3 regions of the Rathayibacter tanaceti genome follow, and region 2 is predicted to be linked to each of the others. Evidence: predicted binding sites of a transcription regulator. Region 2 holds the regulator's gene; each other region holds the start of a gene.

Region 1 (10,346 bases), 280 kb from region 2:
CGCTGAGCTGCTCACCCTGGTCCGAGAGGGCCGCACGGCGGCGACAGCCGAACTCTGGCGGCGGCACGCCGCCGCGGGCCGCACTGTCGCGCGCGCGTGGTCGAGCAGCGCCGACCCCGACGACCTGGTCTCGGAGGCGTTCCTCCGCGTTCTCGGCGCCGTCGAGCGAGGCGGCGGGCCCGAGGGTGCATTCCGCCCCTACTTCTTCACGTCGATCCGCAACGTCGCCACCTCGTGGGCCCGTCGTGGGCAGCACGAGCGCCCCCTGGACGACGGCGACCGCGAGCTCGCCGCAGAGGGGCCGGACCCCGAGGAGCAGGCCCTCGCCGCACTCGAGCGCGACCTCGGCGCGCGCGCGTTCAAGGCGCTGCCCGCTCGCTGGCAGGAGGTGCTCTGGTACACGGAGGTCGAGGGGCTCTCCCCCGCCCAGGCCGCCCCGCTGCTCGGACTGCGGCCGAACGGCGTCGCCGCGCTGAGCCTCCGGGCCAGGGAGGGCCTGCGCGTCGCGTGGATCCGTGAGCACGTGGTCGATTCCGCGGCGAGCGGCGAGTGCGAGTGGGTGCTCGAACGAGCGGGAGCACACACCCGCGGGCGCCTTCCTGCCCGTGACCGCCTGCGTCTGAACGCCCACCTGATGGACTGCACCTCGTGCGAGGACGCCCTCGCCGAGGCCGAGAGCGCCGGGCGGAGGCTCGCCACCGTTCTGCTGCCGCTGGCCGCGGGCCTGGGCGGCGCGGCCGCGTGGGCCGGCGGGAGCGCGGAGCCGGCATCGGCCGCTACCGCGAGCGCTCCTCCGGGCCGGGGAGGATCGCACGGAGCTCGCGCGAACCCGGGCGCAGGCGCCGGAGCGAGCGCTGGCGCCGGAGTCGGTGCCGGGGCGGTGGCGACGGCGGCCGTCGCGGCGGGGCTCGTCCTCGTCGCGGTGGTCGGAGTCGCGGCACTGCTGCCGACCACGCCGCAGGTCTCGGTCGCGGTGACGGAGGAGGCGGGCACGGTCGGTCCGGACGCCGAGGAACTCGATCCCGAGCCTGAGCCCGGAGCCGATGCACCGTCGACCGACGCGACGTCGGTGAGCGCACCGCAGACCACGGATCCAGCCGGGGCCGCGTCGAAGGAGACGGCAGCTGCGGAGGCGGGCGGCCGGAGCAACGCGCCGTCGTCCGCCGCGGGCCCCTCCACGGCGGGGTCCTCCGAGCAGCAGCGGTCGGGAGGCGGCACCTCGGTGTCCGCGCCCTTCGCCGCGAGCGCCCTGCCTCCGACAAGCGCCCTCCCTCCCCTGCCTCCCGCTCCCTCGGGACCCGACGGTGGGTCCTCCGGTACCGGTGCGGATTCCGCGCCGGGCGCCGTGCCGATCGCGCCGGACACCACCCCGGTCCCGTCGCCGCGGCCGAGCTCGCGCCCTCCCGCGGTGCCGACAGGTCCGCGCCCCACGACGCAGCCTCCCGCGGCGACTCCGACGCCTGCTCCGACCGCGCCCCCGGCTCAGACGACACCGAAGCCCACCACGCCGAAGCCCACGACCCCGAAGCCCACACCCACACCCTCCGGACCGGCTGCGACGCCGACGCCGACGACTCCCCGACCGACCGGACCGACGCCGACCCCCCAGGCGCCCGCACCCACCGCCGCCCCGACTCCGACACCGACCCCCGGGCCGACCGCACCCACCCCTACTCCCGCGCCGCCGACGACTCCACCGGTTCCGGTCCCCCCGACCACACCGCCTGCCCCGCCGCAGAACGAGCCGACGACGCTCATTCTCGACACCGACGGCCGCCTGCTTCCGGACGCCAGCGGCACCGCGACCCCGGGCTCCACGGTTCTCCTCGAGGACGCCGAGACCGGACGCCGCTACGCCACCGCGACCGCCGAGGCGGACGGCACCTGGAGCGCTCGAGCCCTCCCTCTGCCGGTCGGCACGACCTCGGTGGTGGCACGCGCCGGCACGGCCAGCACCCCCGTCGAGGCCGAGCTGCGCGCACCGAGCCTGCTCGCTCCCTCGTCGGCGCCAGCCGGGGACGTCTCGGTGCTCGTGCTGACGGACGGCGGCGCCGCGGGGATCGAGATCCTTGTCGACGGCGGGACCGTACTGACGGATGACAGCGGGGCCCCCATCACCAGCGCGTCCGTCCCCCTCGGCCCCGGCGCCCACTCGCTCGGTGTGCGCTACACCTCGCCGGACGGCCGCGTGGGCCCGGTCGCCGAGTCCACGATCACCGTCGGCTGACCGGCCCGGACACCCCCTCCGCCACCGATATCCTGAGCGGATGCAGCCCGACGCGACCGTGCCCTCCACCGCCCGCCCCGCCCGCGCGGGCGCCGACGCCGCCTGGTCGGGCGAGCGCGCGGCCGGCAACCACTGGACGCTGACCTTCGCCTGCCCCGACCTCCCCGGGATCGTGCACGCCGTCTCCGGCGCGGTCGTCCAGGCGCGCGGCAACATCACCGAGAGCCAGCAGTTCTCGAGCGCCGACACCGGCCGATTCTTCATGCGACTGCAGGTCGAGTCGCCGATCACGCGGGAGGAGTTCGCTGCGGCACTGCTGCCGATCACCGAGCACTACGGGATGACCTGGCGCCTGGACGTCGTGGGCCGCCCGCTGCGCACCCTCGTGCTCGCCTCCACTGCGGCGCACTGCGTCAACGACCTGCTCTTCCGCCAGCGCGCAGGCCAGCTCGCGGTGGATGTCCCGCTGATCCTCTCGAACCACGGCACACTGCGCGATCTCGCCGAGTTCTACGGCGTGCCGTTCGAGTCGCGCTCTGTGGTCTCTCCGGAGTCGAAGCGCGCCTTCGAGGAGCGCGTGATCGAGGTGGTGGAGGAGCACGACATCGAGCTGGTGGTCCTCGCCCGCTACATGCAGATCCTCTCACCCGAGCTGTGCGCACGCCTCGCGGGGCGCGCGATCAACATCCACCACTCGTTCCTGCCGGGCTTCAAGGGCGCGAACCCCTATAAGCAGGCGCACGCCCGCGGGGTGAAGCTGATCGGAGCGACCGCGCACTTCGTCACGAGCGACCTCGACGAGGGCCCCATCATCGAGCAGAACGTCGTGCGGGTGGACCACTCGCACTCGGTCGCGCAGTTGGTCGCGATCGGCCAGGACGAGGAGAGCCGCACGCTCACCCAGGCGGTCAAGTGGTTCGCCGAGGATCGGGTGCTGCTCGACGGTGCCCGCACGATCATCTTCCGGTGACCAGGCGACGGCTAGCATGGTCGGCGTGAATCGAGCAGGAGCGGACGACGCGACCACCCCGATTGCGATCGGACCGAACGCGGTCCTCCGCTTCCTCCTGGAACTCGTCGCCCTGGTCACCTTCACCGTCTGGGGCTTCGCCTCGTGGAGTCTTCCCTGGAACATCGTCGTCGGCCTGGGCGCTCCGGTGCTGGCGGCGCTCGTCTGGGCTCTGTTCCTCTCTCCGCGCGCAGTGCTCGCGATCGACGTCTACGGTCGGTCGCTGATCGAGCTGCTGCTGATGGGGGCGGCAGCTCTGGCCTGGCTCGACCTCGGCCAGCCGATCGTGGCGCTGGTCTTCGGTGTGCTCGCCGTGATCTCGGGAGTCGTCGCGGGGCGCCGCTCACTCTGACCCGCTGAGCGGCCGCGCCCCTCCGGAGGTCCCGGTCGCCCGTGCCAGAGCATCGCCGACGACACGCTGCCGGCGGGGGCTCGGCCCTCCTCCGCTCGCCCGGGCGGCGCACGACACGCGGATCGGCCGCCCGATCGGCACGTCGCCCTGGCGAGGGGCGACGTCGAACGGCCGCCCCGCTGCTCCGACAGGAGCGAGCGGGACGGCCGTTCGCGGTGCTCGCGGAAGACTACTCCGCAGCACCTGCCTCACGGCTCGCCAGAGCGCGGCGTCGCAGGCCCGTGATCACGGCGCCCGCACCGAGGAGGGCGAGGGCGACGGCTCCGAGGAGACCGCCGTCGAAGCCCGTCGAGGGGAGACCGCCGGCGCCGGCGACGGGCGCTCCAGGACCGGTCGGTGACCCCGGCCCGGCCGGGGGGCCCGCCGTGGGCGTCGCCGTCGGCTCCGGATTCCCGGTCGGCTCCGGGGCCGCCGTGGGCTCCGGAGTCGCGGTCGGTGCCGGGGTTGGCGTGACCGCGTCGGCGACGTCGATGCTCACGAGCGTCGCCGGACCCGACTCACCGTAGGTGACGCGCCCCAGGTACTGGGCAGGCCCGGCCAGGTTCGACCACGAGACGGTGTAGGCCGTCGGCTCACCCTGAACAGCGTCGACGATCTGCGGGTCGGTGCTCAGCGAACCGAGACGCTCCTCCGGAGTGACGACGAAGCTGCGCAGGTCGAAGGTCGTCGCCGACGTGCCGGGGCCGACAGAGTAGATGACGGCCTCCACCGTGTAGCTGCCCGCCGCGGGCGCGGCAATGTCGACGCGCTCGTCGGCCGAGCCGGTCGCCGAGGTGTACACCTTCTTCGTGCTCTCGCTGGTGACGGTCAGGTCGAGGTCGGCCGTGTCGTCGATCGCGTCGAGGTCGAAGCGGGCGAACTCTGCGCCCTCGGGCACCTCCACCGTGGTGGTGAAGGAGGTGCCCTTGGGCAGGGTGCCCGAGTGGCCGTCGGCCGCCGTGGCGTCCTCGGCGAGGACACCCTCGGTCAGCCCGCTCGCGGCGAGCGGCAGGGCGCCGTCGACGCCCGGAGTGATCGTCACCGACGCGGTGCCTGTCGTGCCCGAGCCCGAGACCTCGTAGGGGGCGTCCAGCAGGACCGGACGCACCGCGATCGGGCTGCGGACATCGTGCTCCGCGCTCGACCACGTGAGGTATCCCGTGGCGAACTCGTTCAGCTCGGCGTCACCGGTCGTGAACGAGACCGTGTACTCCGCGGTTTGCCCCGCCTCGGTGAAGCTGAGGCTGGACGGGGAGACGACGGTGTCGATGCCGTCGATCCCGTCGACCGATGCCGTGTAGGTGCCCGGCCCGGTCGAGGTGACCGTTCGGGTCACCGTCTGCGTGCCGGCCAGGGCGCCGATGGCGATGGAGGCCTGGTTCAGGTCCGACGGGTCGATGGCCGCGATGGGGTCGATGACGGGGTTCGAGGTGAAGACGTAGCCCGCGCCCTTCAGGAAAGCGATCCAGTCGCTCGTGCCGCTCTCGTAGAGCAGCCCGGGGTCGAGGAACGCGGTCGGGTCGACGTGTCCGGCGCCCTGGGCGAAGACGTCCTCGGAGGCCGCTCCCGACTGGTCGACGCTGTCGTAGGCGGAGGTCATCATGGCCGACTTGACCGCCGACGGAGAGGCCTTCGGCGTGGCACCGAGGATCAGCGCGGCGAGGCCGGCGACGTGCGGTGACGACATCGAGGTGCCCGACTCGAACGCGAAGGCGGGGTCGTCGCCCTCGGCGTTGAAGCTGTCGGCCAGGATGGCGACACCGGGTGCCGTGAGGTCAGGCTTGAGCACGTCGGCACCGTCCGCCTCCGCGGGACCGCGCGACGAGAAGCCGGCGACCTGGGGCACGGGGATGACGGCGCCGGTCGGGTTGCCCTCGGAGAGCGTCACCCGCGCGCCGGAGGTCTTCGCGTACGCGGTGATCGCGTCGTAGGCCTGCGAATCGATCTGGATGCTCGGGACCGAGTGGTCGTCGACGTGCAATGCGTTCGGGGTCGCGTTGAGCAGGAGCATGCCGATGCCGCCTGCCCGCTCGACCTCGGCCGACTTCGATACGCGCGCGGTGACGCCCGCCGTGCAGGTGACGACCTTGCCCTTCACCTTCGCGGGATCGAGGGTGCCGGTCTCGCAGATCGCAGGATTCTCGGCGCCCGAGCGGACCACGTCGGCACTGTTCACCAGCGGGCCCGTGACGTCGTCGTGGACCGAGATCGAACCGCCCACGAACGCCTGGCCGTCACCGAGGGTGGCGGTCGCCGTGTAGGTGGGGACGGAGGAGGCGGCGACCGTCGTGTACCACGGCGAGGCGTGGTCGAGAGTGGAAGCGCCCGCTCCGGAGTTGCCGGCCGAGGCCGCGACGAAGACACCCGCGGAGGCCGCGTTGAGGAAGGCCTCGTCGATGGGAGTGAGTGTCGAGGTGGCCGAGCCGCCGCCGATCGAGAAGTTGATCACGTCGACGCCGTCCTTGACCGCCGCGTCGATGGCGGCGAGGATCCCGGAGCCGGAGCAGAAGTCGTCGTCGTCGGTGCCCGCCTCGGTGCCGTTCCAGCAGACCTTGTACGCCGCGACCTTCGCAGCCGGGGCGACACCCGAGATCTGTCCGTAGTCGTAGCCGTCGACGCTCGCCTCGACACCGGCGTTGCCGGCCGCGGTGCTCGCGGTGTGCGAGCCGTGTCCGTCGGCGTCGCGCGGGGAACGGTACTCGGCGTTGTCGGACGAGCCGACCTTCTCGCCGTCGCCGAGGAACCAGCGCGCTCCGATGAGCTTCTGGTTGCACTCGTCGCCGTCCCACTGCACGGAGGCAGGGAGTCCCGGCGAGCAGGAGCCGACGAACGAGGTGCCGTCGGACTTCGCGTAGGTGACCGTCGTGCCGTCGGTGTAGGGCTCCGCTCCCGGAGACGTCGCCAGTGCGGGGCCCGCGAACGACGGGTTCTCGGGCGCGATGCCGGAGTCGATCACGCCGACCACGATGCCCTTGCCCGCGTCGTCGATGCCACCCAGCTTCTGCCAGGCTCCGTTCTCGCCCTCGAGACCGAGGAAGTCGGTGGAGCGCTGCTGGCCGGTGTCAGGGACGGGGATGCCTGCCGCAGAGGCGAGCGGAGCGGTCTGCGCCGCGCGGTCGACCGTCAGGTTCTCGACCTTGCGGACCTGCGCGACGTCCTTGCGCTCCGCCAGCTCGCCAGCCTGGTCGCCGGAGAGGGTGGCTGAGAAGCCGTTGAGCGCCACCGTGTAGTGGTAGTCGATGGCCGCGTCGACCGCGGCGGCGACGTCCTGCTGACGCTGCTCGAGATGCGCCGCGTAGTCCTCGACCGGCGCGGAGGCGGCCTGGAGCTGCGAGCCCTCGAGGGGAGCAGTGCGCGCGAAGCGGGCGTCGGTGCCCTGATACGTCGCGGCCGAGGGCTCGACGAGGGTGACGACGTAATCGCCGTCGTCGAAGCTCTGCCCGGTGGAGAGTCCGCCGACGAGCGAGGCGCTGCCGACGAGTGGAGCGGCACTGGCGCCGGTGGTGGCGAAGGCCGCCGTAGCGGCGACGCCGAGTACGGCGAGTCCTGCGAGGATGCGCCTTTCAGCGCGACGGACGGGTGGACGGTGGGACAGGTGGATCGGCAATCGATGTCCTTACTCACGTTCGCTGGGAACCGGATCGGTTCTCACACAGAATCGACCCTACGAACCCGTTTGCCCAGCTTTGTTACGAGCACGTAACGAAGTGACCGGATCGGGGACGAAAATTTTTGGCACTCTCGCCAGCCGAGTGCTAATCTGGTCGCAGTTGAGTCGAGTCGGCTCAACCCTTGGAACTCTTCGTTGCACGACCGAATGGAGTGATCTCAATGGCCATCACCTACGACCCCATCCGCGAACTCGACCGCGTCGCCTCTGCCCTGCTCGGTGCAGGCCAGGGGCCCCGCCGTATGCCGATCGACCTCTACCGGGACGGCGACCACTACGTCCTCACCGCCGACCTCCCCGGCATCGACCCGGGCTCCGTCGATGTGGATGTGGACGGTCAGCTGCTCACCATCAGGGCGCAGCGGACCGTCGCCAGCGGCGACGACGTCACCTGGATCACCCGGGAGCGCCAGTCGGCCACGTTCGTCCGCCAGCTCAGCCTCGGCCAGGGCGTCGACACCGAGCGGATCTTCGCGTCCTACGACAACGGAGTGCTCTCGGTGACCATCCCCGTCAGCGAGAAGGCCCGCTCCCGACGCATCGAGGTCGTCTCGAGTGCCCGTCCCGAGCAGGTCCAGATCAGCGAGACAGCTGCCGACTGACCGCCGCAGCAGGGGCCCGTCCGCGTCCGCGCGGGCGGGCCCCTGCTGCGCGTCCGGGGATCCCCTACGCTGACCGGATGCGCGCTCCCTCCGCCACTGCCGTCGGCGTCCTTCTTCCCCGCGACCTCCCCGCCTCGGAGGTCCTCGCCTACGCGCGCCGCGCCGAAGCGCTCGGCTTCGACGAGCTCTGGGTCGTCGAGGACCTCGGCTTCCGCGGCGGCATCGCCCAGGCCGGAGCCGTCCTCGCAGCGACCGAGCGGATCGTCGTCGGCATCGGCATCCTGCCCGCCGCCGTCCGCACGGCGGCCTTCACGGCGATGGAGCTCGGCACTCTCGCCGAGCTCTTCCCCGGGCGCCTGCACGCCGGGATCGGGCACGGCATGCCGCACTGGATGCGCGGCCTCGGTGTCTGGCCGCAGAGTCCGCTCACGCTGCTCGAGGAGCAGTTCAACACGATCCGATCGCTGCTCTCGGGAGAGCGGACCAGCCGCACCGGACGCTACGTGCAGGTCGACGACCTCGTGCTCGAGTCGCCGCCCGTGGTCGTGCCGCCGCTTCTGGCGGGAGTCCGGGGGCCGAAGTCGTTGGCTCTCGCCGGCCGCATCGCCGACGGGGCTGTGCTGGCCGAACCGGTGACTCCGGAGTACCTCGCCCGCGCCCGCGAGCACATGGCGACGGCGGGACGCCTCGTCGCCTATTCGGTGGCGGCGGTCGACGACGAGGCCACCACCGCGCGGGACGCGGTGCGCCACGGGCTGGAGTGGATCGGTGAGCCCGACTGGGCGCCCCACATCGAACCGCTGCCGTTCGCGGAGGAGTTTGCCCGGCTGCGCGCGGCGAGCGCGGACCGCACCGCCTTCTCGCGCGGCATGCCCGATGAGTGGGTCGACCAACTGGCGGTCGTCGGCACGCCGGACGACGCCCGAACACGCATTGCCGAGTTGCATGCGGCCGGAGCATCGAGCGTCGTGCTGATCCCGTCGGGGCCCGACGCGACAGTGGCGATGACCGCGCTCGCCCGGGCGCTCTGACCTCGGCGCTCCCGGCCCGCAGAAACACGTTCGGCTCGCAGGATCCGAGGATCACTGCGAGCCGAACGGGTGTCCGAGAGCCGGAGATCAGGCGGACATGCGGGCCTGCAGGTTCTCGTCGAGGGTCGCGAGGAACTCCTCGGTCGTCTGCCAGCTCTGGTCGGGGCCGACGAGCAGAGCGAGGTCCTTCGTCATCTTGCCGGACTCGACCGTCGTGATGACCACGTCCTCGAGCGTCAGCGAGAAGTCGATGAGCTCCTGGTTGCCGTCGAGCTTGCCGCGGTGCGCGAGGCCGCGCGTCCAGGCGTAGATCGAAGCGATCGGGTTGGTCGAGGTGGGCTTGCCCGCCTGGTGCTGGCGGTAGTGGCGCGTCACGGTGCCGTGCGCCGCCTCCGCCTCGACGACGCTGCCGTCGGGTGTGGAGAGGACCGAGGTCATCAGGCCGAGCGAGCCGAAGCCCTGCGCGACGGTGTCGGACTGGACGTCGCCGTCGTAGTTCTTGCAGGCCCAGACGTACCCGCCCTCCCACTTCATCGCGGAGGCGACCATGTCGTCGATGAGGCGGTGCTCGTAGGTGAGGCCCGCGGCGTCGAAGCGCTCCTTGAACTCGGTCTCGAAGATCTCCTCGAAGATGTCCTTGAAGCGGCCGTCGTAGGCCTTGAGGATCGTGTTCTTGGTCGAGAGGTAGACCGGATAGTTGCGCGAGAGGCCGTAGTTGAGCGATGAGCGCGCGAAGTCGCGAATCGACGCATCCTGGTTGTACTGGACCTGCGCGATGCCGTCGTCGGGTGCCTTGTAGACCTCGAACCTCATCGGCTCGGAGCCGTCCTCGGGGGTGAACTCGACAGTGAGCGTGCCCTTCCCCTTGAAGACGAAGTCGGTCGCGCGGTACTGGTCGCCGAACGCGTGACGACCGATGATGATCGGCTTGTTCCAGCCCGGCACGAGTCGGGGGATGTTCGAGATGATGATCGGCTCGCGGAAGATGACGCCGCCGAGGATGTTGCGGATCGTGCCGTTCGGCGACTTCCACATCTTCTTCAGGCCGAACTCCTCGACGCGGGCCTCGTCGGGCGTGATCGTCGCGCACTTGACACCGACGCCGTGCTTCTGGATGGCGTGCGCCGCGTCGATCGTGACCTGGTCGTCCGTCTCGTCGCGGTACTCGATGCCGAGGTCGTAGTACTCGAGGTTCACGTCGAGGTACGGGTGGATGAGGGTGTCCTTGATCTTCTGCCAGATGATCCGCGTCATCTCGTCGCCGTCGAGCTCGACGACCGTTCCCTCAACCTTGATCTTGGACATTGCTCTCCCATGGTGTCGATGACCCCGCACCTGTGCGGGACGGGCGGCTCTGCACCGCTCCGGATGGCCTCGACCCAGCCTACCCGAGCACTCAACTGTCTCGATGTCGAG
Region 2 (10,346 bases):
CGCCTCCGTCGAACAGGCCACGATCGAGATCGGCTGGGTGCTGCATCCGGAGGCGCAGGGGCGCGGCTATGCCGCTGAGGCCTCCGCGGCCCTGCTCGATCTGGCAGTCGACCTGCTCGGGGCCCACCGCGTCGTGGCGCAGCTCGACGCGCGCAACACCGCCTCCGCCCGGCTCTGCGAGCGGCTCGGGATGCGCCTCGAAACGCGCCACCTCGACGAGGAGTTCTGCAAGGGCGAGTGGACGTCGACCCTCGTCGACGCCCTGCTCGCCCGCGAGCGCTGACGCCTTCGCCAGGTGCCGCTCACGCGCGGCGCCCGTTTTAGCGCGTTGGAGGCACCATCACAAAGGGCCTCAGGCCCCGCGCAGCCCGGCCGAGAGGTACGACTCGAGCTGGTCGAGCGCGATCCGCTCCTGCTTCATCGTGTCGCGATCGCGCACCGTCACCGCGTCGTCCTCGAGCGAGTCGAAGTCGACCGTCACGCAGTACGGCGTGCCGATCTCATCCTGGCGGCGGTAGCGGCGGCCGATCGCTCCGGAGTCGTCGAAGTCGACGTTCCACAGCTGGCGGAGCCGATCGGCGACCCGGCGGGCGAGCGGAGAGAGGGCCTCGTTGCGCGAGAGCGGCAGCACCGCCACCTTCACCGGCGCCAAGCGCGGGTCGAGGTGCAGCACCGTGCGCGTCTCGACCTTGCCCTTGGCGTTCGGCGGCAACTCCTGCTCCTCGTACGCGTCGACGAGGAACGCCATCAGAGCCCGGGTGAGGCCGAAGGACGGCTCGATCACGAAAGGCACGTAGCGCTCGTTCTTGTTCTGGTCGAAGAACGAGAGGTCCTTGCCGGAGTGCTCGATGTGCGTCTTGAGGTCGTAGTCGGTGCGGTTCGCGACTCCCATCAGCTCACCCCACTCGCCCGAGGCGAAGCTGAAGCGGTACTCGATGTCGACGGTGCGCTTGGAGTAGTGCGAGAGCTTGTCCTTCGGGTGCTCGAACTGGCGGATGTTCTCCGGGCTGATCCCGAGGTCGACGAACCAGTCCCACGCCAGCTTCATCCAGGTTTCCTGCCACTCCTCGTCCGTGCCGGGCTCGACGAAGAACTCGAGCTCCATCTGCTCGAACTCGCGGGTGCGGAAGATGAAGTTGCCGGGCGTGATCTCGTTGCGGAACGCTTTGCCGATCTGGCCGATGCCGAACGGCGGCTTCTTCCGGGCGCTCTGCAGCACGTTCGCGAAGTTGGTGAAGATGCCCTGCGCGGTCTCCGGTCGCAGGTAGTGCAGACCGGACTCGTCGTCGACGACACCCAGGTAGGTCTTCATCAGGCCGGAGAACTGCTTGATCTCGGTCCACTGGCCGACCTTGTCGGGGTGCTCCGGGTCCGGGATGTCGGCGAGGCCGTTGACCGGCGGGTGGCCGTTGACCTCCTCGTAGGTCTCGAAGAGGTGGTCGGCACGGTAGCGCTTGTGCGTGATCAGCGACTCGGTCAGAGGGTCCGAGAAGACGCCGACATGACCGGAGGCGTTCCAGATCGCGGTCGGCAGGATCACGGCCGAGTCGAGGCCGACCACGTCTCCGCGGCCCTGCACGAACGCCTTCCACCACTGGCGCTTGATGTTCTCCTTGAGCTCCACGCCGAGGGGCCCGTAGTCCCAGGCGGAGCGAGTGCCCCCGTAGATCTCACCCGAGGGGAAGACGAACCCCCTGTGCTGCGCGAGGGTGATGACGGTGTCGAGGGTGGTGGGTTCTGCCACGGGATGCTCCTCAGCTGTTCGGGCGCACGGGGCCCCGGCGCGCGCCGGCTGCGCGCGTCCTTCTGGTGTGCCCCCATGGTAACCGCGGGCGCACCGGCGAGAACGGCGCTCGACGCACCGCGACGGGCATGATGAGCGGATGAGCGCTCTGCCTCCGATCGTCGTCTCGGCGGTCGCCGTCCTCCGCGATCGTCGAGTCCTGATGGTCACCGCGCGGGGACGCGACGTGCTCTACCTCCCGGGCGGCAAGGTTGATCCGGGCGAGAGCGCAGAGGCGGCGGCGGCCCGCGAAGCCCGGGAGGAGCTCGGGGCGGAGGCGGAGGTCCTGTCGGCCCTCTTCACCGTCCGCAGGCAGGCCCACGGCGAGCCTGAGGGGCGGGAGGTGCACATGACGGTGTTCGCCGCCGCGCTCGATCGGGAGCCGCGCCCGAGCGGCGAGATCGACTCCCTGCACTGGGTCACCGGCGAGGATGCGTCTCGGTGCCCGCCCGCCGGCGTCGAGACCCTGGAGCGGCTCCGCGCCCTCGATCTCGTCGACTGACGCCCGCGGCGTCGCGCCCGCTCCAGGGCAGCTAGCCTCGTGGCGTGGAGACGAGACGACGCGCCCGGGACCGGTCGACGCTGGACGGGACGGGTCGGCTCGAACCGGTGCGGCTGGAGGCGGCGGTGCCCATACTCCGCATCTTCTCGGTCGCGAAGGCGGGCGAGTTCTACGTCGACTATCTCGGCTTCGAGGTCGACTGGGAGCACCGCGCTGAGGTCGACGCACCGCTCTACTTGCAGGTCTCGCGCTCGGGCCTGCGCCTGCACCTGAGTGAGCACCACCGCGACGGGAGTCCGGGCGCCGCCGTGCACGTCGCCGTGCGCGGGGTCAGAGAATTGCACGCCGAGCTCGATGCGAAGGCCTACCCCTACCTGAATCCGCGGATCACCCGCACGCCGTTCGGCTTCGCCCTGGACGTCATCGACCCCTTCGGCAACCAGCTGCGCTTCGCCGAGCCGGCCCCGGAGCCGTCCGCGCCGTGACCGCGGGCGGCTCGCCCGCCTGAGCGACATCTGATCAACCGTTCACCGCCTGTCCATGCAGTTCGGGTGCCGATCCCCTACCGTGGGAGGAATGGCTTCACGGGGGACGATCGAGCGGTCGGGGACGACCGGGACGTCGGAGCGCGTGCGCAGAGCGCGGCTCCGCGTCTCCCCGGTCGCGCCTCTGGCCAGTGGCCTCCTCGGTTCGATCGCGATCCTGCTCGGCTCGCTCGGAGTCGGCTACCTGCCCCACGACTCGCCGATCCGCGACTGGCCGCTCATCGCGTCGATCCGTGCCACGGGCTGGCTGACCGAGATGAGCGGCGTCCTCGTGGTCGGCGGCGGTCTCCTCCTGCTGGTTGCTTGGCTCCGACTACGCACGACCGCCCTGGCCGGGGGCCCTGCCGCACTGCGGGCGATCGTGGTCGCCGCTCTCGTCTGGGCAGCGCCGCTCCTCCTGACGGTGCCGCTGTTCAGCCACGACATGTTCTCGTACGTCGCGCAGGGGCGCCTGATGACGCAGGGGATCGATCCGTACACGAACGGAGTCGCCACGCTTCCGGGGTGGTTCGCCCTGGGCGTCGACCCGTTGTGGGCGGACACGCCGACGCCGTACGGCCCTCTCTACCTCCTTATCGAACGCGCCGCTGTCCAGTTCGCCGGCTACGGCTCACCCGAGCTCTCGATCGCCATGCTCCGGGCGGTCTCGGTCGCGGGAGTGGCGGTCGTGAGCGTCTACGCGATCCGTCTGGCGCGGCTCCGAGGCCTCTCGACCTCGCTCACGGCATGGACGGTCGTGGCGAATCCGCTCACGCTCGTGCTGTTCATCGTCGCCGGCCACAACGACGGCGTCATGCTCGCCCTGATCCTGGCCTCTCTCTACTACGCCCAGACCGATCGCCGCATCACCGCGGTGGTACTGATGGCGGGAGCCATCGCGATCAAGCCGGTCGCGATCATCGCGCTTCCTGTGCTGGCTCTGCTGTGGCTGCGCCACGACGCGACGCTGCGGGAGCGGATCCGTGCCTGGGCGTGGTCCGGCCTCGGCGCGCTCGGCCTGGTCGCGGCGATCGGCCTCCTCGCCGGCGTCGGCATGGGCTGGATCGGCGCGATGGTCGTCCCCGGCTCGATCCTGCACTGGTACGCACCGATGTCGTTCGTCTCGGTGGTCACCTCGACCGCCGTTGAGATGACCGGGCACGATCCCGCCGCGGCGATCGCCGCCGTGAAGATCCTGGCCCTCGCCGTCGCCGGCGCGATCGCCGCGGGTCTGATGCTGTCGAAGCGGGCGATCGATCCTCTCGCGCGCCTGTCCGGCGCACTCCTGGCGTTCGTGACGGCGTCGACGGCCATCCACCCCTGGTACGCGCTCTGGATCCTCCCGATCGCAGCGCTCTCGCGTCCCTGGCGGAGCGCCCACGTGCACCTCGCCGTGTACGCCTCGATCTTCCTGATGTGCGTGACCCTGGCCGAACCGGTCGACGGGGGCGGAGGGACGCTCGACCAGATCCCCGCTCGTGTGGCGACGATCGCGGCAATCGCGGTCATCGGGATGTACGTCCTGCTGGGCTACACCGATGAGGAACGCGTCGACACCGGCTCGCTCGTGCATGCGGTGCCGTTCGGGTCCGAAACGCTGAGCCGCATCAGCGGTGGCCGCCTCGGCGGGCCGCAGTTCGCGCGCCCCTCACGCATCACCGAGTAGCGCGCCGCCCCGGCGGATCGCTCAGGAGGCGGAGGGCTCCTCGTCCCGGCCCGGCTGTGTGCGCGTGCGACGATCGATCGCAGCATGCGCGGTGGCGGCAGCGGCGTCCGGCGAGCCGACCGGTCCATCCGGGCCGCCGAGGACGCGGGAGAGAGACGAAAGCCATCCTGAGTCGTCACGGCGGCCCGTGAGCGCAACGTTGAAGAGCGGAAGCTCGCTTCGGGTCGCGTGGATCGCGTAGGACTCGCGGCTGTAGCCGTTGTCGGGCACGACGGGCGCGCGGCGATCCGGCTCGGAGGAGGGCTCTGCGGCGTGCTCGGGGCCGTCTTCGGCGTCGAGCACGCCTCCGTCGGCCTGTGCGGCCTCGACGGGTGCGGAGTCGTCACGCTCGACCGTCTCAAGCGGGGAGGTGTCAGGCTCGGGGGCGTCCAACGCAGGGGCCTCCAGCTCGGGGGCGTCCGACTCAGGGGCGTCCAGCTCAGGGGCGTCCAGCTCGGGGGCGTCCACCGCAGGGACGTCCAGCTCAGCGTCGTCCAACGGGGGCGCATCTCGTCCCTCGTCCACGACGGAATCGTCGGCGGTCTGGTCGTTCAACTCCTCGACGCCCTCGGGCTCCGGAGTCTCGTTACTCACGGCGATCTCGGCGTCGGGAGTCTCCGGCGACTCGTCGTTCCCGTCGACCCACGCCTGTCCGGCCTCGGTGACGCTGCTGTCGATGCGCTCGTCGGCGCGGTGATCCTGATCCACGGGGCGGCCCTCCTGTCTCCGCACCGAGCGGACGGAGCGGACGCCGTGGCTGTCGCGCCTCGTCGCTCAGCCAGGCTACCCCGTGATCAGGGGAGCTCGGATCCGGTGGCGCCCGATCGCGGCACAGGGCGCCAGACGACGAGCTCGGTGCGGCGCTGCGTGCGTGTGCCGTGGCGCAGGGTGACGACGTCGCCCTCGAGTCCTGCGGCGAACACCCTCCGCCCCGGCCGGTTGAGCAGCTCGTCGGCCAGCGCCGTCTCGAGCTCCCGCACGCGCTGTGTGAGCGATTGCACCTGGTTCTCGAGCTGGAGTATCCGGGCGATGCCCTCGAGCGAGACTCCCTCGGAGGACAGCCGTGCCACCTCGCGCAATTGCACGACATCGCGCATGGAATAGCGGCGTGACTTGCCCGCTGTGCGGGTGGGACTGACCAGCCCGAGGCGGTCGTACTGCCGCAGCGTCTGCGGATGCATCCCGGCGAGGTCGGCGGCGACGGCGATCGCGAAGACGGGCGTGTTCTCGTCCATGTCCCCTCCTCTCCGATTGGCCGCGCCGATCCGTTCCCGCCTAGTAGCGGGCCTTCTCCAGGATGTCCTCGCGCGGGTCTTCGTCGGGTTCGGCTGCCGCATAGGCCTCGAGCGCCTCACGGGCGCCCGACGAGAGGTGGCTCGGGACGGCCACGTGGAGCACGGCCAGCAGATCGCCGGTTCCCTTGGATGTCGAGACGCCGCGGCCCTTCACCCGCAGGACGCGGCCGCTGGGGGTGCCGGGAGCGACCCGCAGCTTGACCGGTTCGCCGCCGAGCGTCGGCACCTCGATCGTGGCACCGAAGACGGCCTCGACGAAGGTGACGGGGACGGTGACGCGGAGGTTCTGGCCGTCGCGCTCGAAGACCGGATGCTTGCGCACCGAGACCGTGAGCACCAGGTCGCCCGGCTCGCCGCCGTCTGGGCTCGGGCGTCCCTTGCCGCGGACGCGGATCTTCTGATCGTCGGACACTCCCGCCGGGATGCGTACGGAGAGCGTGCGCCCGTCTCCGGTCTGCAGCTGGACGGTGTCGCCCCGCGTTGCGGTGCGGAAGTCGATGGTGGTGCTGGCCGTGACGTCGGCGCCCTTCTGCGGGCCGCCGAAGCCTCGGTAGCCGCCACTCGGCTGGCCGAAGCGGGCGTTGCCACCACCCCCGAACATGCCGCCGAGGATGTCCTCGAAGCCGGGCGGAGGCCCCTGCTGGGTGCTGTAGGTCGTGCGTCCGCCCTGCCCGAACATGCCGCCGAAGACGTCGTCGAAACCGCCGGCCTGGCCTCCCGCCGTGAACCGGGCGCCGCCGCCCATCGCGCGGATCTGGTCGTACTCTTTGCGCTGGTCCGGGTCGGAGAGGACGGTGTACGCCTCGCTGATCTCCTTGAAGCGCGCTTCGGCCTTCGCATCCCCGGGGTTGGAGTCGGGGTGGAACTGACGGGCGAGCTTGCGGTAGGTCTTCTTGAGGTCCGCCGCGGAGACGTCCTTGGACACGCCGAGGACCTTGTAGAAGTCCTTGTCGAACCAATCCTGGCTGGCCATGTGCCTCTTCCTGTGTCGTATGCGGCGAGGGGCCCCGCCCGGAGCCGGCAGTGCGCTGCCGAGCGGGCGGGGCCCTCCGCGAGTGGTGCTGGTACCGAGGTCAGTCGGCGGGGACCGCCACGACCACCTTGGCGGCCCGCAGCAGCGAGCCTCCGAGGTAGTAGCCCGACTCGACGACGTCCGCGACCGTGGAGGTCTCGGTGCCGGGAGTCGGCTGCTGGAAGATCGCCTCGTGGAGGGTGGGGTCGAACAGGTCGCCGACCGCGCCGGTCTTCACAAGGCCGAGCTTCTCCACTCCGGCGCGCAACTTCTGCGCGATGGCCGTGAAGGGTCCGCCCTCGGCGAGGTCGCCGTGCTTCTCGGCACGGTCGAGGTCGTCGAGCACGGGGAGGATGACCTTGACCGCCTCACCGATCGCCCGCTCCTTGTCGACCTGACGGTTCGACTCGGTGCGCTTGCGGTAGTTCGCATACTCTGCGGTCACCCGCTGGAGGTCGGCGAGGTGCTCGGCCGCGAGGGTCTCGGCGCTGGACTGCCCCGAGAGGAAGGAGAGGTCGGCGTCCGAGAGCGTCGTCTCGACGTCCGGACCCTCGGCCTCGATGAGGCCCTCCGGGTCCTGTGCGTCCTTCGCCGCCTCGGCTCCCGCCTCGTCGCCGGTGGCCGGCTGCTCCTCGGGGAGATCCTGGGGCTCGTTCTCGGCTGCCATGACTACTTGGTGTCCTTCGGCTCGTCCTCGTCGACGACCTCGGCGTCGACGATGTCCTCGTCGTCCTTCTTCTCGCCATCGGCCGGAGCGTCCGAGGGGGCGCTCTGGGCGGCCTGCTCCTGCGAGTAGATGGCCTGGCCGATCTTGGTCTGGGAGGCGTTGAGAGCGTCGAACGCGGTCTTGACGGCCGCCTCGTCGTCTCCGGCCAGCGCGGTCTTCAGCGCGTCGACATCGCCCTGGACCTCGGACGTGACATCCTCGGGCAGTTTGTCCTCGTTGTCCTTGATCAGCTTGTCGATCGAGTAGGCGAGGGTCTCGGCGTTGTTGCGGATCTCGGCCGCCTCACGGCGGGCCTTGTCCTCGGCGGCGTGCTCCTCGGCCTCGCGGACCATGCGGTCGATGTCGTCCTTGGGCAGGGACGAGCCGCCGGTGATCGTCATCGACTGCTCCTTGCCGGTGCCCTTGTCCTTCGCCGAGACGTGCACGATGCCGTTGGCGTCGATGTCGAAGGTGACCTCGACCTGCGGGATGCCGCGGGGGGCCGGAGCGATGCCGGTCAGCTCGAAGGTGCCCAGGTTCTTGTTGTCGCGAGTGAACTCGCGCTCGCCCTGGAAGACCTGGATCGCGACGGACGGCTGGTTGTCGTCGGCCGTGGTGAAGGTCTCGGAGCGCTTGGTCGGGATGGCCGTGTTGCGCTCGATGAGCTTGGTCATGATCCCACCCTTGGTCTCGATGCCCAGCGAGAGGGGGGTCACGTCGATCAGGAGGACGTCCTTGCGTTCGCCCTTGAGGACACCGGCCTGCAGCGCAGCGCCGACCGCGACGACCTCATCCGGGTTGACGCCCTTGTTCGGCTCCTTGCCGCCGGTGAGCTTCTTCACGAGTTCGGCCACGGCCGGCATACGGGTCGAGCCGCCGACGAGGACGACGTGGGCGATGTCCTCGACCTTGACGCCCGCCTCCGCGATCACGTCGGTGAACGGCTTGCGGGTGCGCTCGATCAGGTCGCTGGTGAGCTCCTCGAACTTGGCGCGCGTCAGCGTCTCGTCGAGGTTCGCCGGGCCGTTCTCGGTGAGCGAGAGGTAGGGCAGCTGGATGCTGGTCGACGTGCTGGAGGAGAGCTCCTTCTTCGCCTGCTCCGCGGCTTCCTTGAGGCGCTGACGCGCGATCTTGTCCTTCGAGACGTCGACGCCCGTGGACTCCTTGAAACGCTTGACCAGGTGGTCGACGACGCGCTGGTCCCAGTCGTCGCCGCCGAGGCGGTTGTCGCCGGAGGTCGCGCGGACCTGGATGGTCGAGAAGTCGTCGTCCTTACCCACCTCGAGGAGGGAGACGTCGAAGGTTCCGCCGCCGAGGTCGAAGACGAGGATGAGCTCGTCCTCCTTGCCCTTGTCGAGGCCGTAGGCGAGGGCGGCTGCGGTCGGCTCGTTGATGATGCGCAGGACGTTGAGGCCGGCGATCTCTCCGGCGTCCTTCGTGGCCTGGCGCTCGGCGTCGTTGAAGTAGGCGGGGACGGTGATGACCGCGTCGGTCACCTTGTCGCCCAGGTACTGCTCGGCGTCGCGCTTGAGCTTGCCCAGAATGCGGGCCGAAATCTCCTGCGGGGTGTACTTCTTGTCCTCCACGCCGAAAGTCCAGTCGGTGCCCATGTGGCGCTTGACGGAGGCGATGGTGCGGTCGACGTTGGTGACGGCCTGGCGCTTCGCGGTCTCGCCGACGAGCACCTCGCCGTCCTTGGTGAACGCGACGACCGACGGAGTGGTGCGGAAGCCCTCGGCGTTGGCGATGACAGTGGGCTCGCCCCCCTCGAGGACGGCCACGACAGAGTTGGTGGTTCCCAGGTCGATGCCTACGGCACGGGACATATGCGTTGTTCTCCTTCGCGATCGGCCCTCGCGCGGGCGGCGGGCCGGTCAGTTGACGGGTGGTGCGGAATCCTCTGCAGGACTTGAGTTCCACAGGCTCAAGTTTAACGGCCACCCTCTCGACGTCAAGTCGAGAAGCTAAAAGGTGAGCCGAGTCGGCTCAACTCTCAGCCTCGCGCCGCGGCACTTCCGACCGTTCACCTCCTCCCCCTACGGTGAGCCCATGACGACGCGCACCGGACGCTGGCCCGTCCTGGCCTGGGGCCTGTGGGACTGGGGCGGCTCGGCCTTCAATGCGGTGGTGACGACGTTCGTCTTCACCGTCTACCTGACGAGCGACGGTCTTTTCGGCACACCGAGCGGAGTCTCGGCCGCCCTGGGCTGGTCCCTCGCGGCCGCAGGCATGGTCGTCGCGGTCATCGCCCCGATCTCGGGCCGACGGGCGGACGCGGGCGGGCGCAGACGCTTCTGGCTCGGGATCCACTCCGCCGTCGTGGTGCTGTGCATCCTGCTGATGTTCTTCGTCCGCCCCGATCCCGCCTTCCTCTGGCTGGGGCTGGGGCTGCTCGCCGTGGGCACCGTCTTCTTCGAGTTCGCGAGCGTCAACTACAACGCGATGCTCACCCAGGTCTCGACGCGCGCAAGCATCGGCCGCGTCTCGGGATTCGGCTGGGGAATGGGTTATGTGGGCGGCATCGTCCTGCTGCTCGTCGTGTACTTCGGCTTCATCTCTCCGGAGGTGGGCCTCTTCGGCGTCAGCGGCGAGGACGGGCTCGACGTGCGCGTCTCGATCCTGCTCGCAGGCCTCTGGTTCGCGATCTTCGCCCTCCCGGTGCTGTTCGCGGTGCCCGAGACGCCCGCACGGGTCGGACGGGCGGAGCGGATCGGCCTGCTCGCCTCCTACCGCGCACTCTTCGCTCAGATCGCGACGCTCTGGCGCGAGAGCCGCAGCACGGTCACCTTCCTGATCGCGAGCGCGGTGTTCCGCGACGG
Region 3 (10,346 bases), 1.2 Mb from region 2:
CTCGAGCGCGTCGACCAGGCCAAGCGCGACGAGATCAAGGACTACACGTTCTCGCTGCTCTACGAGCTCTACGACAACGAGGCCCAGTACACGCAGGACCTTTACGACCAGCTCGGCCTGACCGAGGACGTCAAGAAGTTCCTGCACTACAACGCCAACAAGGCGCTGATGAACCTCGGCTACGAGCCGATGTTCCCCAAGCAGGTCACCGACGTGAACCCCGCGATCCTGTCGGCCCTCTCGCCCAACGCCGACGAGAACCACGACTTCTTCTCGGGCTCCGGCTCCTCCTACGTGATCGGCAAGGCCGTGAACACCGAGGACGAGGACTGGGACTTCTAGGATCTCAACCGCTTCGAAAGGCCCCTCCACCCCGGGTGCGAGGGGCCTTTCGCAACTGTAGGGCGATCACTCGCGCATGAGTGCCGACCTGATCGTCGCGAGCAGCCGCGGGGCGTGCCCGGTAACGGTGGCCCAGAGGCGGTCGCTGTCGAGGGCGCCGTAGTTGTGTGCGGCGATGTTCCTGGTCGCGCGGAGGCCTGCCACGTCGGACGAGGGAAGCGTCGCCACGACCTCGTGCGGCAGGTCGCGATGCACGAGGTCGGCGAGGTTGATCAGCGCGAGGGCGGCGACGTCGCGGCTGTCCGACTCCGCGGTGAGGAACGCCTCCCGGCCGTCGCGGACGGCTCGCGCCAAGCGGGAAGCGAGGCGATCGACCTCGGCGATGAGGCGTCGCGTCTTCTCGCCGTCGTCGTCGCTGCGTCTCGGACGGGCGGAGAAGCCGTTCACAGCGGTACCGCCTCCCGACGGATCGCACGGATGATCTCGTCATCGGAGTCGTCGACGACGACGTCAACCGGGAAGCCGAGTAGTTCCTCGGCCCGCCCGCGGAACGCCGCGAGGCCGAAGTAGTCGACCGCGACGTCGGCTGTCACGAGCAGATCGACGTCGCTGCGCTCGTGATCGGTACCACGGACCGTCGAACCGAACACTCGGACATCGTGCAGCCCGTACTCGCGGGCGAGTTCGCGCACGTGATCGGCGAGGAGCTCCAGAGCCACAGACGGCCGTAGGCGCGCCGCCCGCAGGATGCGGTCGAGCAGGTCGGGACCCGCTCGACGCGCGCCGGTCTCGATCGCGGCGAGGTTGGACTGTTGAAGGCCCGCTGCCCGGGCCAGGGCTCCCTGCGACAGTCCGATGTCCTCGCGAGCGCGACGAACCACTGCTGCGGGGTTGAGGGAGTCGGTCTGCACGCGCCGATGATATCAAGGTGATATCACTGGAGGTCAGTCGAGCGGCAGCCGCATGACGACGCGCGGGAACCCGGCCAGCACGGACGTCGTGTCGGCCGCCCACGAGAAACCGGCCCGCTCGAACAGCCCGCGGGTGCCGACGTAGGCCATCGTCTGCTCGACCTTCGCGCCTCCGTTGTCGACCGGGTAGCCCTCGATCGCCGGGGCGCCGTGGGCGCGCGCGACGTCGACGGCGCCGGCGAGCAGGGCGTGCGAGATACCGCGCCTACGGAAGCCGGGCCGGACGCGGATGCACCAGACGCTCCAGACGTCCAGGTCATCGACGTGCGGGATCCGCCGGTTCTTCGCGTAGCTCGTGTCGGCCCGGGGGTGCACGGCCGCCCAGCCGGCCACGTCGTCACCGTCGTAGGCGAGCACGCCGGGAGGCGGGTCCTCGGTGACGAGTTCACGCATCCGCTCGCCGCGGGCCGGCCCCCGGAGTGCGTTGTTCTCGGTCGACGAGAGCAGGCGGTAGCTGAGGCACCAGCACGAGTTGGCGTCGGGGCGCTTCGGGCCGTTCATCGTCGCCAGGTCGTCGAAGTCGGTGGCGGGCCGCACCTCGATCGTCATGCGGGCAGCCTTCCACCGACCTGTCTGCGCGGCAAGGTCCTCACAACCAAGGCTGAGAGGGAGTGAAGCCTCGGAATTCGCCGGATCTCATCTCTCAGCCTTCGTTATGAGGACTGTGTGGCGGTGACCGCCGTCGCTGGTCGACGACACCGCCCGAGTGACCACTCCGCCGCATGAATCGCACCCGCACCCGCTGGTGGACGGGGCACAGGCGCCCCGCCTACCGTGGACGAGGTATCCAACGAAGGAGCACTCCTGTGAAGCACGTCACTCTCGGCACCTCCGGTGTCCACGCCCCGAACGTCGTCCTCGGCCTCATGCGCATCCCCGAGATGAGCGACGAGGCGATCCGCAGCCTCGTCGGCGCCGCGCGCGACTCCGGCATCGACTTCTTCGACCACGCCGATGTCTACGGTGGCGAACTGCACCGCTGCGAGGAGCGCTTCGCCGAGGCGATGGCGCTCACCTCGTCCGAGCGCGAGCAGGTCGTCCTGCAGACCAAGGCGGGCATCGTCCCCGACGGCCCCTACTTCGACTTCTCGTACGAGCACCTGATCGCGTCGGTCGAGGGCTCGCTGACGGCACTGCGCACCGACTACATCGACGTGCTCCTCCTGCACCGGCCCGACGCCCTCGTCGAGCCGGACGAGGTCGCCCGCGCCTTCGACGAGCTGCACGCGGCCGGCAAGGTGAAGCACTTCGGAGTCTCGAACCAGACGCCGTACCAGATCGAGCTGTTGAAGAAGTCGCTGAACCAGCCGATCGTGGCCAACCAGCTGCAGCTCTCGATTACGCACGCGCCGCTGATCGCGCAGGGAGTCGCGTCCAACATGGTCGGCGAGGACCAGTCGGTGATGCGCGACGCCGGCATCCTCGACTACTGCCGCCTGAACGACATCACCGTGCAGGCGTGGTCGCCGTTCCAGGCCGGCTTCTTCACCGGCGTCTTCCTCGGCAACCCGGCCTACCCCGGGTTGAACGCTGTGATCGACCGGCTCGCAGTGCAGTACGACGTCCCCGCGATCGCCGTGGCCACCGCCTGGATCACCCGCCACCCGGCGGGTATGCAGGTCGTGCTCGGCACCACGAACGAGCAGCGCGTGCGCGACGCGGCCCTCGGCTCCGACCTGCCGCTGACCCGGCCGGAGTGGTATGAGCTGTTCCGCGCGGCCGGCTACCTCGTCCCCTAGAAGCTCCCACCCCGGAGGAATGCGCGTCGGCGCAGAGAGGCACGGACCCCGGGTCCGTGCCTCTTCCCTTTCTCGCGAGATGCCACTTCGGTACACCCGCGGCGGCGTGTCGCGTACCCAAGTGGCATCTCGCGGGGGAGGGGCGGGAATAGGAGACGCACCCCGGCGTTGAACTTGAGCGTAACCGACTCAACTTCCTCAGGAGGACTGGTGCCCGACAATTTCAACGAGGCCGGAGCGAGCTCGTTCGACGACTTCCTCGCCCGCTACCTCGACGGTGAGCGCGCCCGCGCGGCGCGGTCGATCGACCTCAGCCGTTTCCTCACCGCCCGTACCCAGAGCATCCTGCAGTCCGCAGGGCGTTTCGCCCTCGAGCGCGGTCAGACCGAACTCGACGCCCTGCATGTGTTGCGGGTCCTCGTCGACGACGAGGCCGTCTCGCAGGCCGTGCACCGCATCGGCGTCGACCCGGGCGCCATCGCGACCGCCACGGAGGCGCGCCTCCCGCAGGCCGCCGAGACGCACGCCTCGCCGAATGCGGCGACCATCACCCCCAGCGCTCAGCGCGCGCTGTTCCACGCCTACCAGGTCGCCCGTTCCAGCGGCTCGACCTACATCGACCCCGAGCACCTCTTCTTCGCGCTCGTGCTCGGCCAGGACGCCCCCGCCGGGCAGGTCCTCGCCCGCGCCGGTGTCACCGCCGAAGCCCTCACCCAGGGCATCCGCGAGGCCGAGGCCCCGCAGCAGCAGGAGGCGGGACAGCCCGCCTCCGAGACCCCGATGCTCGACAGGTTCGGCACCGATCTCACCGCGCTCGCGCGCGAGGGCCGGCTCGACCCGGTGATCGGGCGCGCCGACGAGATCGAGCAGACCGTCGAGATCCTCAGCCGTCGCACCAAGAACAACCCCGTGCTGGTCGGCGAGGCCGGAGTCGGCAAGACCGCGATCGTCGAAGGCCTGGCCCGCGCGATCGTGGCGGAGGAGGTCCCCGAGCAGCTGCGCGGCAAGCGCGTGGTCTCGCTCGACCTGCCCGGCATGCTGGCCGGCACCCGCTACCGCGGCGACTTCGAGGAGCGCCTGACCGGCACCATGGACGAGATCGCGGCGCACGCCGGCGAGCTGATCGTCTTCATCGACGAGGTCCACACCGTCGTCGGTGCGGGCGGAGGCGGCGAGGGCGGCATGGATGCGGGCAACATCCTCAAGCCCCGGCTGGCCCGCGGCGAGCTGCACCTCGTCGGCGCGACCACGCTCAAGGAGTACCGGACCATCGAGAAGGACCCGGCCCTCGAACGCCGCTTCCAGCCGGTGCGCGTCGGCGAGCCCGGCATCGAGGACGCGGTCGCGATCCTGCACGGCCTCCGCCCCGCCTACGAGGAGCACCACCGCGTGCACTTCACGGACGCGGCCCTGCGTGCCTCCGTCGAGCTCTCGGCCCGGTACCTCACCGACCGCGTGCTGCCGGACAAGGCGATCGACCTGATCGACCAGGCGGGCGCGCGCCTGCGGCTGAAGCTGGGTGCGGGCGTCGACGCCGGAGCGCTGCTCGAACGCCTCGCGACGCTGGAGGCCGACAAGAACGCGGCTGTCTCGGCCGAGCACTACGAGGAGGCCTCGCGCATCCGCGACGAGATCTCCCTCGTGCAGACCGAGCTCGAGGCGGCGACCGGCAGCAGTGCCCCCGCGGAGGCGGTCGTCGGCGAGACCGAGATCGCGGCCGTCGTCGCCAGGGCCACCGGCATCCCGGTGTCGCGGCTGACGGAGGGGGAGCGAGAGCGCCTCGCGCACCTCGAGTCGGAACTGCACCAGCGGGTCATCGGCCAGGAGGATGCCGTCACCGCCGTCGCTCGCGCCGTCCGCCGCAGCCGCACCGGCCTCGGCGACGCCTCCCGGCCCGTCGGCTCATTCCTGTTCCTCGGCCCCACCGGTGTGGGCAAGACCGAACTCGCGCGCACTCTCGCAGGCTCGCTCTTCGCCGACGAGCAGGCGATGATCCGCTTCGACATGAGCGAGTTCGGCGAGCGGCACACCGTCTCGCGTCTGGTCGGCGCCCCTCCCGGGTACGTCGGCTACGACGAGGCCGGGCAGCTGACCGAGCGCGTGCGCCGGAACCCCTACTCGGTGATCCTCTTCGACGAGATCGAGAAGGCGCACCCGGACGTGTTCACTCTGCTGCTCCAGGTGCTCGACGACGGCCGCCTCACCGACGGCCAGGGCCGCACGGTCGACTTCCGCAACACGGTCGTCATCATGACCTCGAATCTGGGCTCGGAGTTCCTGGCCTCGCGGTCGGGTGCGCTCGGCTTCGTCGCCCAGAGCGACGCGTCGGCCGAGGGCTTCGCCTCGGAGAAGGACCTGCGCGATCGCGTGATGGGCCGGCTCCGTGAGGCGATGCGTCCGGAGTTCCTCAACCGGATCGACGAGATCGTGCTGTTCCGTCGCCTCGGTCGCGAGCAGCTGCGCGAGATCGTCGGCATCGTCCTCGACGCCACGCGTACCCGCCTCGCCCCCCGCGAGGTCACCCTCGACGTCACGGAGGCGGCCGTCGACTGGCTCGCCGAGAACGGCTACGAGCCGCAGTACGGTGCCCGGCCGCTCCGCCGGCTCGTGCAGCGCTCGATCGACGACCGGATCGCCGACCTCGTCGTCAGCGGCGAGGTCGCCGACGGAGGAGCCGTGCGGGTCGACGCCGTCGGCGGCGAACTGCTGGTGACGTCGGCCGCCCCGCTCCCGCTCGCGGCGTAGCCCCCTCCGGCTCCCGGCTCCCCTCCCTGCGCGATCCCGCCGACGACGCTCCTCCCCGGAGTGCGTCGAAGCGGCCTCTCGCTGAGGGGAGCCGGGGGTTTCGGCGTGCGGGCGGGTTGCCACCGCGACCCGGGCGGGATAGACACGAGGCACGAGAACCGGAGGCCCGATGTCGAACCCGCGCTACTACGACCCGGTGGGCAAGGCGGTGCGGGCGCTGCTCGTGCTGAGTCTCGTCTGCTTCGGGTTGGCCGTCGGGATGTTCGCTCTGGACATCGTGATGCCCGGCACCATGACCGACGAGCGCCGACCCTACGCCGAGGCGAGCGGGGCGCTCGCCTCGTTCGGGGTCCTCGCACTCATCGTCTACTTCGCGACGGTCGCGATCGTCGGGGCCATCCGCGGCAGGGGCCAGTAGTCGAGAGCCACGAGGCCGGCTCCGGCACGCGGGGCAGGCGCACCAGACCGGACCGCCCAGGAACGCGTCCGGCTCGAACGAGCCGGACGCGTTCTCGCGATCCGAGGATCAGGGGCACTTCTTGGCGGCGATCGACACCCTGAGCGTGGCATCGGGAGCGACGGAGGAGCCGCCAGCCGGCTCCTGGGCCGTCACCTGTCCGGCGTCGGGAGCCCGCGGGTCCTCCGCGCACGAGAGCGCGATCTTCGTGAAGCCCGCCGAACCGAGGGCGTTCTTCGCGGCGTCGAGACCCTGACCGGTCACCGTCGGGACGGTCTTCTGGTTGCCGGAGCTGGTGAACACGGTGATCGTTGTACCGGGCGCAGCGGAGCCGGACGGCTCGACGCGGGTGACGGTGCCGGCCGGAGAGTCTCCCGCCTCGGCGCCGCCCTGTGCGAAGCCGAACCCCGCCGCGTCCAGCTTCCCCTTGGCGTCCGCGATGCTGAGACCCCTCAGGTCCGGAATGGTCGTCTTGGGCACGACCTGCAGCGAATCGTCGGCCTGGGGGAATGCCTCCCCGCCGTACTTCGCGTTCGCCACCTGCATGTAGGGCTTCCAGATGCGGTGCCGAGCGGTCGCGACGTCGCCGGACGGGAACGAGACCTGCCGCTGGTTGACGTGTCCCTTCACGTTGACGATGCCGACCACGGTCGCGACCTTGGTGCTGGCGCCGCTCATCCACGTAGCGATCGCGTCATCGGTCGTGCCGGTCTTGCCGATCAGCGGGGTGCCGTCGCCGGTGGCGCTCTTCGAGGTGGTGCCGCCGTCGAACGTCGACTGGAGGGCGACCGCTGCCGTCGCGGCGACGTTGCGGTCGATGGCCTGCCGGCAGTCCGCTCCGGGGACGGGCAGTGATGCGTCGCTGGAGTCCACGATCTTGTCGATCGCGATCGGATCGCAGACGGTGCCGCCCGCGGCGATGCCGGCGAAGGCCGTCGCCATGCTGAGCGGAGCGATCTCCTCGGTCCCGAGGACCGCCGAGCCGTTCTCGCCGAGCTCCGCGCCGTTCGCGCGGTGCACGCCGAACGACTCCGCCGTGCCCTTGATCTCGCAGAGGTCGAGCTTCTTCGCCATCGCAACGAATCCGGTGTTCTCGGACTGCTTGGTGCTGTACGCCGCGGTCCAGCTCCCACCGTTCCCGCCCTCGTCGTTCTTCGGCGACCAGCCGGCCTGCGACCAGGTTCCGCCCGCGGTGCAGCTGTCCTTGAAGGTGCCCCAGTCGGAGCGGACCCTCGCGTCCACGGTCTCGTTGAGGCTGTGCCCCTCCTTGAGCCACTCCATCAGGGTGAAGATCTTGTACGTCGATCCGGGTTGGAAGCCGGACGAGCCGCCGTAGTCCAGGTCGGTGTTGTAGTTGATGCCCGTCGCCGTCGGGTCGGACTTCTGCACGTCCGGGTCCTGCGAGTACGTCTTGTTCTGGGCCATCGACAGCACGCGTCCGGAGCCGGGCTGGACGCTGACGACGACGCCTCCGACGTCGAAGTTCGCCATGGTGCGCGGCACCTGCGCGTCGAGGTTCTTCTGCGCCGCGTTCTGCAGGCCGACGTCGAGAGTCGTGTACACGTCGAGGCCGCCCCGGCGGAAGCTGCTCCAGCGGGTGTCCTCGTCGGCGCCGAAGATCTCGTTGTTCTTGAGCACGTTGGTGACGTAGTCGCAGAAGAAGCCGGCGTTGCCCGCGGTCGAGCAGCCGGTGCTGGGCTGGGTGATCCGCGGCTCGATCGGAGTCGCGACAGAGGCGTCGTGGTCCTCCTGCGAGATCTTCCCCTCCTCGAGCATCTTGCCGATGATGTAGTCGCGGCGCTCCTTGTTGCGGGCGTAGCCGTTCGCGGCACCGTTGTCGGGGTCGTCCGGCTGGTCGATGCGCAGAGCGGACGGGTTGTTGACGATCGCCACGAGGCTCGCCGCCTGGGCGATGGTGAGGTTCGCCGCGCTGGTGCCGTAGTAGTAGTTCGCGGCGGTCTCGATGCCGTAGGTGGTGCCTCCGAAGAACGCGATGTTCAGGTAGCCCTGGAGGATCTGGTCTTTCGTGTACTCCTTCTCGATGCCGATCGCGAACTTCATCTCGCGGAGCTTGCGCTCGGGGGAGGTGCGGGTGGCCGCTTCGATGGCGGCGGCCCGCTCGTTCTCGTCCGAGATGTTGCGCACGGCCTTCTCGACCAGCACGTTCTTGACGTACTGCTGCGTGATCGAGGAGCCGCCCTGCACGTCGTTGCCGAGCACGTAGGTCTGCGCGACGGCGCGGAGCGTGCCGGGGAGGTCGACTCCGCCGTGGTCGTAGAAGCGCGGGTCCTCACCCGAGACGGCAGCGTCCTTGGCCGATTGCGCGATCTGGTCGAGCGGCACCTCGACGCGGTTCTCGACGTAGAAGGAGGCGAGCAGCTGCGGTGATCCGTCGGAGCCGGTCGCGAAGATGTTGCTCTTCTCGGACAGCTTGTCCACCTCGAGGTACTCGGGGAGCCCATCGAATACGCCGATGGACTGGTTCGCGGCGACGCCCGCGAGGGCCACTGCGGGGGTCACGGTGGCGGTCACGAGGAGCCCGGCCACGACGCTCATGCCCAGGAAGCCCACGATCGCCTTGACCACGCCACCGGTGGTCCTTCTGTCGGACGCCAAACCTTCTCCTTCGGGATTCCCCCGGGACGCTGCGACGGCCGGAGCCGCCGCCCTGCGCGCATTCTGCGCCAGGTCAACGTCGACAGACTAACCCGAGTCCCCCTGAAGGCGAAGGCCCGGCCAGGGTCCTGAAAGGCACCTGATGGCCCTCCGATCATCGCGGTTCTCCTCAGGTGTCGGCAGGGATAGCCCTCCTGCGGACCCGGGCTCGAGCGAGGCGACCGCCGACGACCGGCGTCCGGAACGTCCCGACGTGGGCCCGTCCGGAGCCTCCGCTGCCTCCGCTCGACCGTCGTATCGGCTCCGCCGACAGGCCGGCTCTCGTCCGCGCTCGGTGTCCTCACCGTCACCGGCATCCCGCCCGCCAACCTGGTGGTGGCCGCGATCGTGATGGCCTCCGTCTCCCCGGCGGCACGGAGGAAGGGCGGGCTCACGAGCGTCCGGCGGCGGACCTTCTCGTCGCTGAACCGCGGAGGGGAGGTGCGGTCTGCGTCCCGTCCCGTCGAGCGCTCCCCGTCGTCCTCCGGCCACCCTCTCGTCACGCCGATGTCGCCTGCGCGCCGTAGCGTCCGGGGCATGACCGGACTCCCTCTTCTCGCCACCGACGTCGTGCAGCTGCGCTGGGCGCGGCCCGAGGTGCTCGACTCCTCTCGGCACCGGATGCTCCGCCTGCTGACCCTCACCGAGCGCCTCCGCTACGAGGCCACCGGGCGGCGCGAGGCGCGCGACAGTTTCCTCCTGGGCCGGGTCCTGGTGCGCGAGCTCGCGGCCGAGACGCTGGGCCTCGACCCGCTCGAGATCTCGGTGGACGCGCGCTGTGAGCGGTGCGCCGGGCCGCACGGTCGGCCCGTGCTCGGGGGCGAGCACCCGGCGCTCGAGCGGATGCGGATCAGCATCGCCCACTGCGACGGAGCGGTGGTGGCGGCGCTGGCGACCGGCCGTGATGTGGGGATCGACGCGATGCGCGCCCGCACTGTCCGCGACCGTGTCGCGTCCGGGGCGACGACGGCCGAGCGGGTGCTCTCTGCCCTGCGCGTCCAGGCGGTCGCGAAGGCCGACGGGCGCGGCACCTCGAGCGTCGAGCCGGTGCGGTTCCGCACGCGCGGGGGCGCGACGGAGGCGTGGATCGAGGGGTCCGGCCGGTACTTCGCGGTCTCGGAGCCGGCGGTGCACTCGGCGCTCGTCGTGGCGGTGGCCGTCGCGGAGGCGTGAGGTCCGGCCGCGGGAGGCGGAGCAGCCCGCCCCTCCTCCGGCGGCCGGGCATGCTCGTCAGGCGCGTCGTGAGCGCGGGCGACGCGTTCGACCCCGCGGCGACACCGGCGCGCGAGGTCGAGCCGTACGCCGAGGTGATCGCCACGTCGATCGGTGTCGAGAAGGTCCACGTCGACCGCGGAGTGGTGACGGTCCCGTCGCAGGCGTTCGAGGCGGGGAACGTCGCCCACTTCGACTGGCTGAACGACGCCGAGTCGGCGGCGC

What was found. Region 2 encodes HspR, which represses chaperone genes until heat shock. Its sites were predicted from a motif close to AAGTTGAGTCNNNNNGACTCAACTT; they were not measured.
Region 1: a site for HspR is predicted at 7,395-7,419, ahead of GSU10_RS11600 (Hsp20/alpha crystallin family protein). Genes of this name have one in related genera too.
Region 3: a site for HspR is predicted at 3,224-3,248, ahead of GSU10_RS03775 (ATP-dependent Clp protease ATP-binding subunit). Genes of this name have one in related genera too.

Annotation. Positions count from the first base shown of each region.
Region 1 is NZ_CP047186.1:2,465,870-2,476,215, forward strand. It holds gene GSU10_RS11580 (sigma-70 family RNA polymerase sigma factor) at 1-2,227, shown strand, start outside; gene purU (formyltetrahydrofolate deformylase) at 2,268-3,197, shown strand; gene GSU10_RS11590 (YrdB family protein) at 3,223-3,588, shown strand; gene GSU10_RS11595 (S8 family serine peptidase) at 3,818-7,234, opposite strand; gene GSU10_RS11600 (Hsp20/alpha crystallin family protein) at 7,459-7,899, shown strand; gene GSU10_RS11605 (LLM class flavin-dependent oxidoreductase) at 7,977-8,930, shown strand; gene GSU10_RS11610 (NADP-dependent isocitrate dehydrogenase) at 9,018-10,235, opposite strand.
Region 2 is NZ_CP047186.1:2,748,421-2,758,766, forward strand. It holds gene GSU10_RS15535 (GNAT family N-acetyltransferase) at 1-283, shown strand, start outside; gene GSU10_RS12965 (glycine--tRNA ligase) at 353-1,744, opposite strand; gene GSU10_RS12970 (NUDIX hydrolase) at 1,884-2,285, shown strand; gene GSU10_RS12975 (glyoxalase superfamily protein) at 2,330-2,770, shown strand; gene mptB (polyprenol phosphomannose-dependent alpha 1,6 mannosyltransferase MptB) at 2,862-4,475, shown strand; gene GSU10_RS12985 (prolipoprotein diacylglyceryl transferase) at 4,497-5,222, opposite strand; gene GSU10_RS12990 (heat shock protein transcriptional repressor HspR) at 5,309-5,749, opposite strand; gene GSU10_RS12995 (DnaJ C-terminal domain-containing protein) at 5,790-6,782, opposite strand; gene GSU10_RS13000 (nucleotide exchange factor GrpE) at 6,883-7,488, opposite strand; gene dnaK (molecular chaperone DnaK) at 7,491-9,353, opposite strand; gene GSU10_RS13010 (MFS transporter) at 9,577-10,346, shown strand, end outside.
Region 3 is NZ_CP047186.1:778,269-788,614, forward strand. It holds gene nrdF (class 1b ribonucleoside-diphosphate reductase subunit beta) at 1-342, shown strand, start outside; gene GSU10_RS03755 (HepT-like ribonuclease domain-containing protein) at 409-789, opposite strand; gene GSU10_RS03760 (XRE family transcriptional regulator) at 786-1,253, opposite strand; gene GSU10_RS03765 (GNAT family N-acetyltransferase) at 1,287-1,862, opposite strand; gene GSU10_RS03770 (aldo/keto reductase) at 2,180-3,052, shown strand; gene GSU10_RS03775 (ATP-dependent Clp protease ATP-binding subunit) at 3,263-5,797, shown strand; gene GSU10_RS03780 (hypothetical protein) at 5,967-6,215, shown strand; gene GSU10_RS03785 (transglycosylase domain-containing protein) at 6,324-8,870, opposite strand; gene GSU10_RS03790 (4'-phosphopantetheinyl transferase family protein) at 9,447-10,082, shown strand.